2 regions of the Sphingomonas cannabina genome follow, and region 1 is predicted to be linked to the other one. Evidence: predicted binding sites of a transcription regulator. Region 1 holds the regulator's gene; the other holds the start of a gene.
What was found. The regulator LexA, encoded in region 1, represses DNA repair genes until DNA is damaged. The targets are predictions, from matches to a motif close to GTTCCNCNCTTGTTCT.

Region 1 (5,874 bases):
CCCCAGCCGAGGCGGAGCAGATAGTTGAACAGCGCCTCGGGCAGCACGCCGAGCTCGTCGCGATAGGCATCGACGCCGAGCGCGCCGTGGCGCTTCGACAGCTTGGCGCCGTCGCCGCCGTGGATCAGCGGGATGTGCGCATAGGTCGGCTCCGGCCAACCCATGGCGTGAATGATGGTGAGCTGGCGGAAGGCGTTGTTGAGGTGATCGTCGCCGCGGATGATGTGGGTCACGCCCATGTCGTGATCGTCGACCACCACCGCGAGCATATAGGTCGGCGTGCCGTCCGAACGGAGCAGGATCATGTCGTCGAGCTCGGCGTTGGCGACCGCGACTCGGCCCTGCACCAGGTCCTCGATCACCGTCTCGCCCTCGCGCGGGGCCTTGATCCGCACTACGAACGGGCGGTCGGGCGCGGTGGATGGGTCGGCATCGCGCCAGGGGGACTGGAGGCGGAACGGTCGGCGCTCGCGCTCGGCGGCGGCGCGCGCCTCGGCGAGCTCCTCCTGGGTCATGTAGCAGCGGTAGGCGGCGCCTTTCTCGACCAGCTCGTTCGCGATCTCGGCGTGACGCTCGACGCGAGTCGACTGGAACACCGGCTCGTCGTCCCAGTCGAGGCCGAGCCAGCTGAGACCGTCGAAGATGACGTCGATGGCTTCTTTGGTCGAACGCGCCTTATCGGTATCCTCGATGCGGAGCAGCGCCTTGCCGCCGTGATGGCGCGCATAGAGCCACGAGAACATGCCGGTGCGGGCATTGCCGATGTGGAGGAACCCCGTCGGCGACGGGGCGAAGCGGGTGACGATTGCGGAACCGGACGCGCCCGCGCCCGAAGTCGATGTTGCGCCCAAGCGCGCATGCTCCCAGACTGTGAATTCAATGGCCAGCTCAGCCGCCGCGCCCCCTAGCACGCACCCTCCGCGGCGCCAAATCGTGTCCGATTGGCTGGGCGGGGCGGGTACGGCCGTCGAGCGCTGGCTGGAGGCGGAGCGTGATCAGCTTGTCCTGTGGCTGCCGGTGGCGGTGGGGGCGGGGATCGCCGCCTGGTTCGCGCTGCCTGATGCCGGACAGTGGACCGCGGTGGTGCTGGCCGGGCTCGGCATTGCAGCGGCGGGGGTAGTGCTGCCGGTCGGCGCGCGTGCCGGACGAGCGCTGCTGGTCGGCGGGATCGCGGTTGCACTGGGGTGCGGCCTGGCGTGGTGGCGGGCGGAACGCGTTGCGGCGCCGGTACTGGCGCGGCCGGCGATTACGCGCTTCACCGCGCGTGTCGAGCGGGTCGAGCCGCTGCCGGCGCGTGAGCTGGTGCGGTTGCGGTTAGCGCCGGTCGATGCGGTCGGGCTGCCGACGCATGTGCGGGTGAACCTGGCCGAGGCCGATGTGCCGCAGGGCCTGACGCGGGGCGCAGTGATCCGGCTGCGCGCGCGGCTGATGCCGCCGCCGGGGCCGGCCGTGCCTGGGGCTTATGACTATACACGCGTTGCGTGGTTCGATCGCATCGGCGCGACCGGCCGCGGATTCGCGCCGGTGGAGGTCGTGAAGGCCGGTGACGTGCCGGGGACAGACCTGCGCGCGCGGCTGTCGGCGCATATCCGGAGTCGCATCGAGGGGGCGGGCGGAGGCATCGCGGCGTCGCTCGCTACCGGCGATCAGGGCGGCATTCCCGAGGAGGATGCCGAGGCGATGCGCCGGTCCGGACTTGCCCATCTCCTGTCGGTGAGCGGGCTGCACATCACGGCGGTCGTCGGTGCGACGATGCTGCTGGTGCTGCGGCTCCTGGCGTTGAGTCCCTGGCTGGCGTTGCGTTTCCGCTTACCGTTGATCGCGGCCGGCGCGGGCGCGGTGGCGGCGATCGGCTATACGCTGCTCACCGGCGCGGAGGTGCCGACGATCCGAAGCTGCGTCGCGGCGCTGCTGGTGCTGGCGGCGCTCGCGATGGGGCGCGAGGCGGTGACGCTGCGGCTGGTGGCCGCCGGGGCGCTGGCGGTGATGCTGCTGTGGCCGGAGGCGGTGGCGGGCGCCAGCTTCCAGCTTTCGTTCGCAGCGGTGACCGCGATCGTCGCGCTGCATGAAGGCGGGCGGGTGCGCGGCTGGTTCGCCCCGCGCGAGGAGGCGCGGTGGCGCAGGATCGGGCGAGGATCCGCCTCGCTGCTGCTGACCGGCATCGTCGTCGAGCTGGCATTGATGCCGATCGGGCTGTTCCACTTCCACAAGGCCGGCTTCTACGGCGCGCTCGCCAATATCGTGGCGATCCCGCTCACCACCTTCGTGGTCATGCCGCTCGAGGCGTTGGCGTTGCTGCTCGATCTCGGCGGTCTGGGGGCGCCGCTGTGGTGGCTGTGCGGGCGGGCGCTCGACCTGCTGCTGTGGATCGCCCGGACCACTGCCCATGCGCCGGGCGCGGTCGCGGCGCTGCCCGCCATGCCGCGGGGCGCCTTCGCGCTAATGGTGGCGGGCGGGCTGTGGATAATGTTGTGGAAAACCCGTTGGCGGTGGTGTGGATTGGCGCCACTCGTATTCGGAGCCGCTTGGGCGCTGGCGACGCCGGCACCGGACCTGATCGTCACCGGTGATGGGCGGCATCTTGCCATCCGCACGCAGGGCGGCGGGCTGGCGCTGCTGCGCGAGCGCGCGGGGGACTATGTCCGCGACGTGTTGAGCGAAGGCGGAGGCGTCGACGGCGAGTTGCCGGTGCTCGACGATGTCGCGGGTACGCGCTGCAATATCGACCTGTGCCTGACGGAGCTGGAACGGGGCGGGCGGCGGTGGCGGGTGCTGGCGACCCGGTCGGCGTATCTCGTCGATCCACGGCCGCTGATCGCCGCCTGCCGGACGGTGGACGTCGTCGTCAGCGATCGCCGGTTGCCGCAGGGCTGTACGCCACGCTGGCTGAAGCTCGACCGCAGCTTCCTGGCGCGGTCGGGCGGGGTGACGCTGACCTTCGATCCGCCCAGGGTGAGGACGGTCGCCGCATCCGCCGGCCGCCATCCCTGGATCCGACCCGCCACCGTCCTGCCGCCTCGCGATCGGCAGGCCTCGGGTGCGGGTCAGTAGCGGCGGAGCAGGCCGGCGAGCTTGCCCTGCACGCGTACCTGGTCCGCGGCGTAGCGCTGCGGATCATAGGCGCGGTTGGCGGGATCGAGCCGGACCATCGCGCCTTCACGGTAGAAGGTCTTGAGCGTCGCCTCATTGTCGTCGATCAGCGCGACGATGATGTCGCCGTCGCGGGCGACGTCGGTGCGGCGGATCAGCGCATAGTCGCCGTCGAGAATACCCTTCTCGACCATCGAGTCGCCGGCGACCTCCAATGCATAATGCTCGCCTGCGCCGAGCAGCGCGGCGGGGACCGGCAGCATCGTCGCACCCTCCAGCGCCTCGATCGGCACGCCGGCGGCGATGCGGCCGTGCAGCGGGATCTCGATCACGTCGTTCGCCGGCTGCGGCAGGCGCGAAGGCGCCGTGGGCTGGACGGTTTTGGCCGCCTTCTTCGCTTCGGGGCGCTCGGGCATCTTGATGACCTCGAGCGCGCGGGCGCGGTTGGGCAGGCGGCGGAGGAAGCCGCGCTCCTCCAATGCGCTGATCAGGCGGTGGACGCCCGACTTGGACTTGAGGTCGAGCGCCTCCTTCATCTCCTCGAACGAGGGCGACACGCCCGTTTCCGCCAGGCGATCGGCGATGAAGCAGATGAGCTCGTGCTGCTTGCGCGTGAGCATTCGGTCCCTCCGTCCAGAACAGACACGGAACGTTTATGGATTGTTCCCCGTCCTGTCAAGCGAGGTCGAGGATTTCCACCGAGTCGCCTTCGACCGCTGCCGGCGCATGGGGCGGGCGGACGATCAGGCAGGTCGCGCGGGCGAGGGTGCGGAGCATCGAGCTGTCCTGGATGCTCGACGCATGGGCGCGGCCGCCGCGCAGCTCGGCGCGGAGATAGTCGGCGCGGGAATCGTTGGCGGGGAGCGGCTCGCCGAGCGGGACCGTGCGGGTGCGCGGCAAGGGATCGGCGGCGCCGGACAGGGCGGCGACCAGCGGCTTCAGGAACAGCGTGGCGGTGACGAAGGCGGAGACGGGATTGCCCGGTAGGCCGAGCACCACCGCATCCTTCAATCGCCCGGCCATCATCGGCCGGCCGGGACGCACCGCGACCTTCCAGAAGTCGATATCGGCGCCGGCGGCCTCCAGCGCGGGGCGGACGAGGTCGTGGTCGCCGACCGATGCGCCGCCGGTGGTGACGAGGACGTCGGCGTCGACCGCGGCGAAGGCAGCCGTAAGCACGTCCAGGCGATCGGGGAGGATGCCGAGCGGGACGACCGCTACCGGCAGATCGGCGAGCATCGTCGCCAGCATCAGCGCGTTGACTTCGTAGACCTGGCCGTCGCGAAGCGGTGCGCCGTGCGGCACCAGCTCGTCGCCGGTGGCGGCGATCGCGACGCGGACCGTGCGGCGGACGGCCAGCTCGGCATGGCCGCCCAGCCCCGCCAGCGCGGCGCGGGCGGGCGTGATGCGTTCGCCATTCGCAATGAGGACATCGCCCTCGGTGAAATCCAGCCCGCGTCGCCGGACGCTGCTGCCGGGGCGCGGCGGGCCCTCCCCGATGAGGTGGATCGTGCCGGCGCGGTCCTCTGCTTCCTCCTGCACGAGCACGGCGTCGGCGCCTGCGGGCATGACCGCGCCGGTGAAGATGCGCACCGTCTCGCCCGCGTCGATGCTGCCGGCATGGGGGTGGCCGGCGCCGCTCTCGCCGATTAGCCGGAATGGACCGGGGAGGTCGGCGAAGCGGATGGCGTAGCCGTCCATCGCGGAGAGATCGGCCGCAGGTTGGGTGCGGCGGGCGCGGACGTTCTCGGCCGCCCAGCGGCCGGCGGCAGCATGGAGCGATACGCGTTCGCTCGCGACCGGCGATGCGAGGGCCAGCAGCCGCGCCTGCGCCTCGGCGACGGGGAGGAGGGGAATCATCGGCCGATCCGTGGCAGGGGTTGGGACCGATCGACATCCAGATGCGTCGTGCGACCAGCTCCAAAGTGAAGGGAGACGCGCTTCATTCTTTCACTTTGCTCCACTTAATTCCGCAGCTGCGTCGCGGTAGCCGGGCGGGACACAAGCAAAGCAAATCCTATTAGGAAAGCGATTTGTCGGCCTGGTATGGCATCCATTCTGTTGACAACGGACGAGCCATTCGAGTCGGTGGCCGACTGGCAGGCGGCTGGCCGCACGGCTTTGGGAGGGCGCCGGAAACCCGCGGAAATCCGTCGAAGGTCACGAAAGTCATAGGTAGAACGGCCCCCCCGTCCGGACGAGGCTTTCCGGTGCCGGGGCCGCCGAAAAGTTGACCAAATTGACTCAGGTCACGTGTTTGCGCGCCGTCGCCCCGGACACGGCGCGGAGGCGACGGCATCGCGACAGCGACGCATCGGGGACGCGACATCAGGGTGACACCGAGGAACACCAAGGCGACGCTAACGCGACACCGACGCGACATGGGCGAGATCTACATAATCAAAGAACGGCCCGGCGCTCGCGCGGCTCGGAGCGGGCGAGCCAAGCAGGCGAAATCCTACATTGCAAGGGCGGGCGCCTCAGGGGCTGTCGACCTTCACCCCTCCCCTCCAGGGGAGGAGTGCATGAGCTGCCGGCGGATTGCTGAACGTCAACACACCCTAGGTTGCAAGTGGTGATGACGAGCGGGAGCCTATCCGATTCGGTTGGCGACGCAGCCATGTCGATCGGCATCCTCCCTTCCGCCAGCCTCGGCTGCCATCCCCCCTGGCAGGGGAGGATCGAAGCCGAGCCACCATCGGCGCACCGACCGCACGAACGCTGTGGCCTTTCGCCATCGTCCCGCTAGGGTCCGCCGCATGACTGCCCTGCTCCAGCCCGATC
Region 2 (5,874 bases), 570 kb from region 1:
CGCGACGGTCGGCCCCGCGCCCGAGGGCGTCGCCTGCTCACCCGACGGCCGCCGCGTCGCCGCCGCGATCCAGAACATGAGCACCGTCCCGAGCAGCAATCCCCGCTACGCGCCGGTCAGCAAAGTCTTTCTCCTCTCGATCGAGAACCGCCGCCTGATCCGCCGTGCCGAGGCCGACATCGGCGCCTGGTCACAGGGCGTGGCGTTCGTCGAGAACGGCACGACATTGGTGGCCGAGAGCATCGGCGACCAGTCGCTCCACGTCTTCCGCATCGTCAATCACCAGCTGGAGGCGGCGGGACCGCCGATCCGATTCGAGAGCGGCGGACCGGCATCGCTCGGCGTCTCCCCAGAGTAGTCCGCGACGGCATCGCCTCGGACGCCCTCGATGACGAGGCTCACTCCTCGGCCGGTTCCGGCTCAAAGGTATTGCCGTCCATGACGAACCGCACGCGCTCGACGCACCCCGTATATCCGGTGGAGGACGCCGGCTTCCGCGCCATGGAGATGATCGCCGTCGCCGCCCGGCCGAAGTCCTCCGAGGGCTAACTCGCGACCGCCTTCGCATTGCCGGTCTCCCCCCACGGCGCCACGTCGAAGGTGACGATCGCCCAGCCTTCGATCGAACGGCGGCGCCAGTTCCGCGGATAGGTGAGGACGGGTTTCCTCTCCCACCCACCGTCCGTGGGGCAGGTCGCATCCTTCGGCCTCAACGTCTCAGGCCCCGGGCTTTCCGGCGCGGCCAGGCGCGTGGCGGCGCGGACATAGGGCCTGAGGCAGCCGCGGCGGGGACCCTCCGTCTGGCGGGACTGCGACAGCGCCTCCGTGGCCGCGCGATCGAGCGCGGCGTTGCCGTTGCCGCTCATCTTGGCGATCCGCTTCGGCCTGCCCTGCGCATCCAAGTCATAGGACAGCAGCGTCCAGTCGCGCGCGCCGGGCGCTGCTGGCAGCCGCGCGTAATCCGGCGAGACCGCGACCAGCCAACGCGGCCGCGGCGCCCGGGCGCAGTCCGCGCCCGCAGGACGGATACGGTCCCAGCCGGCCTCCGGCAGCTTTCCGTTGAGCGGCGCCAACGAATAGGAAATGAGGTCGCCGACCGGCGCCTCGGCCAGCGGCACCGCATCGGCGGTATAGGTGACCTCGCACGCGCCCTGCGCCCCGGCGATGTCGAGCCGCGACGCCGCGAGCGACGGCGCCAGATCCTCCGCGCCGGGCGCCCAGCTGCTCCCGACATGGGTGATGGACAACGGCCGCCCATCCGCATCGATGCGGAAGCGATACGTCTGCGACGTCGGCTTGGTCTCGCCCCACAGCAGGGCTGAATAGGGCCGCCGCAACTGCGCTGCCGGGATCGCGAGGTCGCCGCACCGCACGTCGCCTGCTGTCCAGCGCTGGAGCGCCGCAGCCGCGACCGGCGCCGGCGCGACGATCGGGGACGGCGAAAACACCTGTGCGTCCGCGCCCACGGCCGATACGACACCCGCTAAAGCCAAAGCGATATTCAGCAGTCCCATCACCCCCTCTTTACCGGCATGGCCGGCACCTCAGGACACTTCTCGCCTCTCAATCCGAATTCTTCGCCGCACCCGCATTCTCCGACGCGCTGAAGCCCGACGCCTCGAACACCGGCTCGCCCCGCCGCCGCTTGTCGACGAAATCCGCGATGCTGGCGCTGGTCGCGTTGAGCAGCGGATAGGTGCGCGACGTCGTGATCCACGCGGGCCGGCGCTTGGCGCCGCCGCCGATCGTGTCGATCACCAGCACCACCAGCAGGAAGCCGAGGCTCGCCAGGATCAGGCCCTTGAGCGCCCCGAAGCCGAACCCCAGCGCGCGGTCGACCGGCCCCAGGACCGAGCTGCGCGTCCGCGATCCGATCGCATTCGCCACCAGCCGCCCGCCGAACCAGGTCACGCCGGCGATGATCGCGAACGCCAGCGTCGCCGCCCCCGCCGCGGTTCCCACCACCCCGGCGAACAGCGTGGAAAGGGGCGTGTGGAACAGCTTCAGCGCGAACACGACGAAGATCCACGCCATCAGCGACAGCACTTCGGTGACGAAGCCGCGCAGCAGTCCCAACACCGCTGCCCCGCCAACGGCAATCAGCACAACGATGTCGAGTGCGGTCAGGCCCATATGATCGATTCCCGTCCCCCGCCGCCCGCGCCACGCGAACCGGCTTTCCCGGTCCGCTATCCCCGCCCCAGCAGATGGTCAACGAACCGCCCGAGGTTGCCGAAGCTCGCGACCTCCACCGCCGCGCCTTCGCTTCCCTGCTTGGCCGGCACCAGCGCCCGGCCGAATCCCAGCTTCGCGGCCTCCTTGAGCCTGAGCGCGCCATGCGCCACCGGCCGCACCTCGCCCGACAACGCGATCTCGCCGAACGCCACCGCGTCGGCCTCGATCGGCCGCTCGCTCAAGGCGGAGACCAGCGCCGCCGCCACCGCCAGGTCCGCCGCCGGGTCCTGCACGCGATACCCGCCCGCGATGTTGAGATAGACCTCGCATGACGAGAGGCTGAGCCCGCACCGCGCCTCCAGCACCGCCAGGATCATCGCCAGCCGTCCCGAATCCCAGCCGACCACCGCCCGCCGCGGCGTCGCGCCGGAGGCGAGCCGTACCGTCAGCGCCTGCACCTCGACCAGCACCGGCCGCGTCCCCTCCAGCGCCGGAAACACCACCGTCCCCGCCACCGTCTCGTCACGCGCGGTGAGGAACAGGCTGGAGGGATTGGCGATCTCGCTGAGCCCGCCCGCTTCCATCGCGAACACGCCGATCTCGTCAGTGCCACCGAAGCGGTTCTTGGTCGCACGCAGGATGCGATACTGGTGGCTGCGCTCGCCTTCGAAGGCGAGCACGGTATCGACCATGTGCTCCAGCACGCGCGGGCCCGCAATCGTGCCGTCCTTGGTGACATGCCCGACCAGCACCAGCGCCGTCCCCCGCTCCTTGGCGAAGCGGATCAGCTCCTGGGCGGAGGCGCGCACCTGGCTCACCGTCCCCGGCGCGCCTTCGATCAGGTCGGAATGCATCGTCTGGATCGAATCGATCACCAGCAGCGCCGGCGCCGCGCCCTCTCCCAGCGTCGTCAGGATGTCGCGCACCGACGTCGCCGCCGCGAGCCGCACCGGCGCGCGCCCGAGCCCCAGCCGCTGGGCCCTCAGGCGCACCTGATCCGCCGCCTCCTCGCCCGACACATAGGCAACCGCACGCCCTGCGAGCGCCAGCCGCGCCGCCGCCTGCAACAACAGCGTCGATTTGCCGATCCCCGGATCGCCGCCGATCAGCGTCGCCGACGCTTCGACGAAGCCCCCGCCCAGCGCCCGGTCGAGCTCGGCGATCCCGGTTGCCATCCGCTCGGGCAAGGGAATCGCGGCGTCGAGCCCGCTCATCTCGATCGCGCGCCCGCCCGACTGCAGGTTGTGGCGCGCCTGGAACGGCGTCACCACCGCGCCTGCATCCTCGACCAGCGTGTTCCACTCTCCGCAATCCGCGCATTGCCCGGCCCATTTGGACGAGACCGATCCGCACAGCTGGCAGACGTAGCGCTTCTGGGGTTTGGCCATGCGGAGCGGCTTAGCCGAACCGGAACGATAAGGGAACATGGCAAAGCGGCACCTTCTCAGCCCGGCAGGGGTAGGCTATGCACCGCACGCTCGTTCAGGGAGAGCGTCATGCGGTCGATCCTGGCCTTTGCCCTATGTCTCTCGCCGGCGGCGGCGAACGCGCAGGACGTCTGGGGATGGAGCGTGCTCGTCCCGTCCTACACCGGCACCGACACGCTCGGGCTGCACCTGCGCGACAGGATGAACCACGCCGATCGCACGGGCCCGGCGCAGCGCGAGGAGCGGCGCCCGGTCGCCAAGGCACCGGTCGCGACCTTCCGCTATGCGCCCTCGCGCGAGCGCCGCGCCGCCAACCTCGCCCGCTTCGTCGAAAGGAGCCGGGCGATCGATCCGAAGGGCGCGGACGGGCTCGCGCAATTGTTCGCCCAGGGCGACATCATCGAGCGGATACGGCCGGAGCTGGCGAAACATGGCCTCAGCGTCGACGACGTCGCCGATGCCTATGCCGTGTGGTGGATCAACGCCTGGCAGGCGAGCCGCGGCCTGTCCGGCGACGTGAGCGATGCCGCCACCGCTTCGGTGCGCCGTCAGGTGACCGAGGCGATGGCCGCGACGCCGGCATTCCGCGGCGCAGGCGACGCCGCCAAGCAGGAAATGGCGGAATCCTTCCTCATCCAGGCGGTGCTGCTGGCAGGCGCCGTCGAGCAGTCGAAGGGCAACCGCGCGCAGCTGGACGCGGTGAGCCGGGCCGCGGTGCAGGGCGCGCACGGCATGGGGATCGACCTGCCTGCGATGACGCTGACCGACGACGGCTTTGTTCCCGCCGATCAGGCCGGCGCAGCCCGGCCTCGGCCCGGCGGAGAGCCGGTCGAGCTCGCCCGGCGATAGGGCGATCGGTCGCAGGACCATCGACATAGCGCGGCGCGCCCCACCCGATACCCTCTCGCCGGCGCGGCACCTGCCCGCGCTTCGGGGTGGAGTTCGCGCGGCGCGGGCGCTATCGGCGCGCGCCATGCACCCTTCCGACCTTCGCGTCGCCATGTTCAGCGGCAACTATAACTATACCCGCGACGGAGCGAACCAGGCCCTCAACCTGCTGGTCGGCCATCTGCTCGAGCGGGGCGCCGCGGTGCGCGTCTATTCGCCGACGATCGATCCGCCCGCCTTTCCGCCGACCGGCGACCTCGTCAGCGTGCCGAGCTGGACGATGCCGGGCGGCCGCAAGGAATATCGCGTCGCGCGCGGCCTTCCCGCCCGGACGCAGCGCGACCTCGCCGCCTTCGCACCCAATCTCGTCCATGTCTCCGCGCCGGATATCCTCGGCCATCGCGCGATCAGCTGGGCGCGACGCCGCGGCATTCCCGTCGTCGCCTCGCTCCACACCCGGTTCGAGACCTATTTCCGCTACTATCACATCGGCTTCCTCGAGCCGCTGGCGATCCGCGCGCTGACGCGCTTCTACAACCGCGTCGACCAGGTGCTGACCCCGGGCCAGTCGACCGCGGATATCATCCGGTCGTGGGGCGTCACCACCCCGATCGGCATCTGGTCCCGCGGCGTCGATCACGACCGTTTCAATCCCGCGCGTCGCAGCCTCGAGTGGCGCCGCTCGCTCGGCATCGCCGACGACGAGGTGGCGATCGGCTTCCTCGGCCGGCTGGTGCTGGAGAAGGGGCTCGACATTTTCGCCGACGTCTCGCGCGAATTGAAATCGCGCGGCGTCCCCCATCGCGTGCTGGTGGTCGGCAAGGGTCCGGCGCGCGACTGGTTCGCCGAGCGCGTCCCCGACGCGGCCTTTGCCGGCTTCCAGCGCGGCGACGATCTCGGCCGCGCCGTCGCCTCGATGGACATGCTGTTCAATCCCAGCGTCACCGAGACCTTCGGCAACGTCACGCTGGAGGCGATGGCGGCGGCCGTCCCGGTCATCGCCGCACGCGCGACCGGCGCGGTCGACCTCATCGAGGAGGGCGTCAACGGCCATCTCGTCCCCCCTCGCGACGTCGGCGCCTATGCCGACGCGATCGCCCACTACGTCCGTGACGGCGAAGCCCGCCGCGCCGCCGGGGCAGCGGGTCATGCCAAGGCGGCCGCCTATGTGTGGGATGCGGTCAACCAGGTCGTGCTCGACGCCTATCTGGAGGTGATGGCGCGCAGGACGCGGGGCTGATCCCTCACTCCGCCGGAAGGACGCTCTCACCCCGCAAGGGGCAAAAACCCGCCATCTCCGGCCGCAGCCGGTACACGCGCTGCGGCAGCGAGCCGATCCGCACTGCCCCGACCACCCGATAGCGTTCTGCCAGCACCCGCTCCA

Region 2: a site for LexA is predicted at 3,585-3,600, ahead of radA (DNA repair protein RadA). Genes of this name have one in related genera too.

What each region holds. Positions count from the first base shown of each region.
Region 1 is NZ_CP090059.1:2,246,600-2,252,473, forward strand. Features, by position in the region: gene gltX (glutamate--tRNA ligase) at 1-851, opposite strand, end outside; gene LZK98_RS10530 (ComEC/Rec2 family competence protein) at 880-3,051, shown strand; gene lexA (transcriptional repressor LexA) at 3,045-3,710, opposite strand; gene LZK98_RS10540 (molybdopterin molybdotransferase MoeA) at 3,766-4,947, opposite strand; gene LZK98_RS10545 (leucyl aminopeptidase family protein) at 5,850-5,874, shown strand, end outside.
Region 2 is NZ_CP090059.1:2,818,726-2,824,599, forward strand. Features, by position in the region: gene LZK98_RS13495 (YncE family protein) at 1-358, shown strand, start outside; gene LZK98_RS13500 (energy transducer TonB) at 546-1,448, opposite strand; gene LZK98_RS13505 (CvpA family protein) at 1,564-2,133, opposite strand; gene radA (DNA repair protein RadA) at 2,190-3,563, opposite strand; gene LZK98_RS13515 (DUF6683 family protein) at 3,672-4,451, shown strand; gene LZK98_RS13520 (glycosyltransferase family 4 protein) at 4,576-5,730, shown strand; gene LZK98_RS13525 (hypothetical protein) at 5,735-5,874, opposite strand, start outside.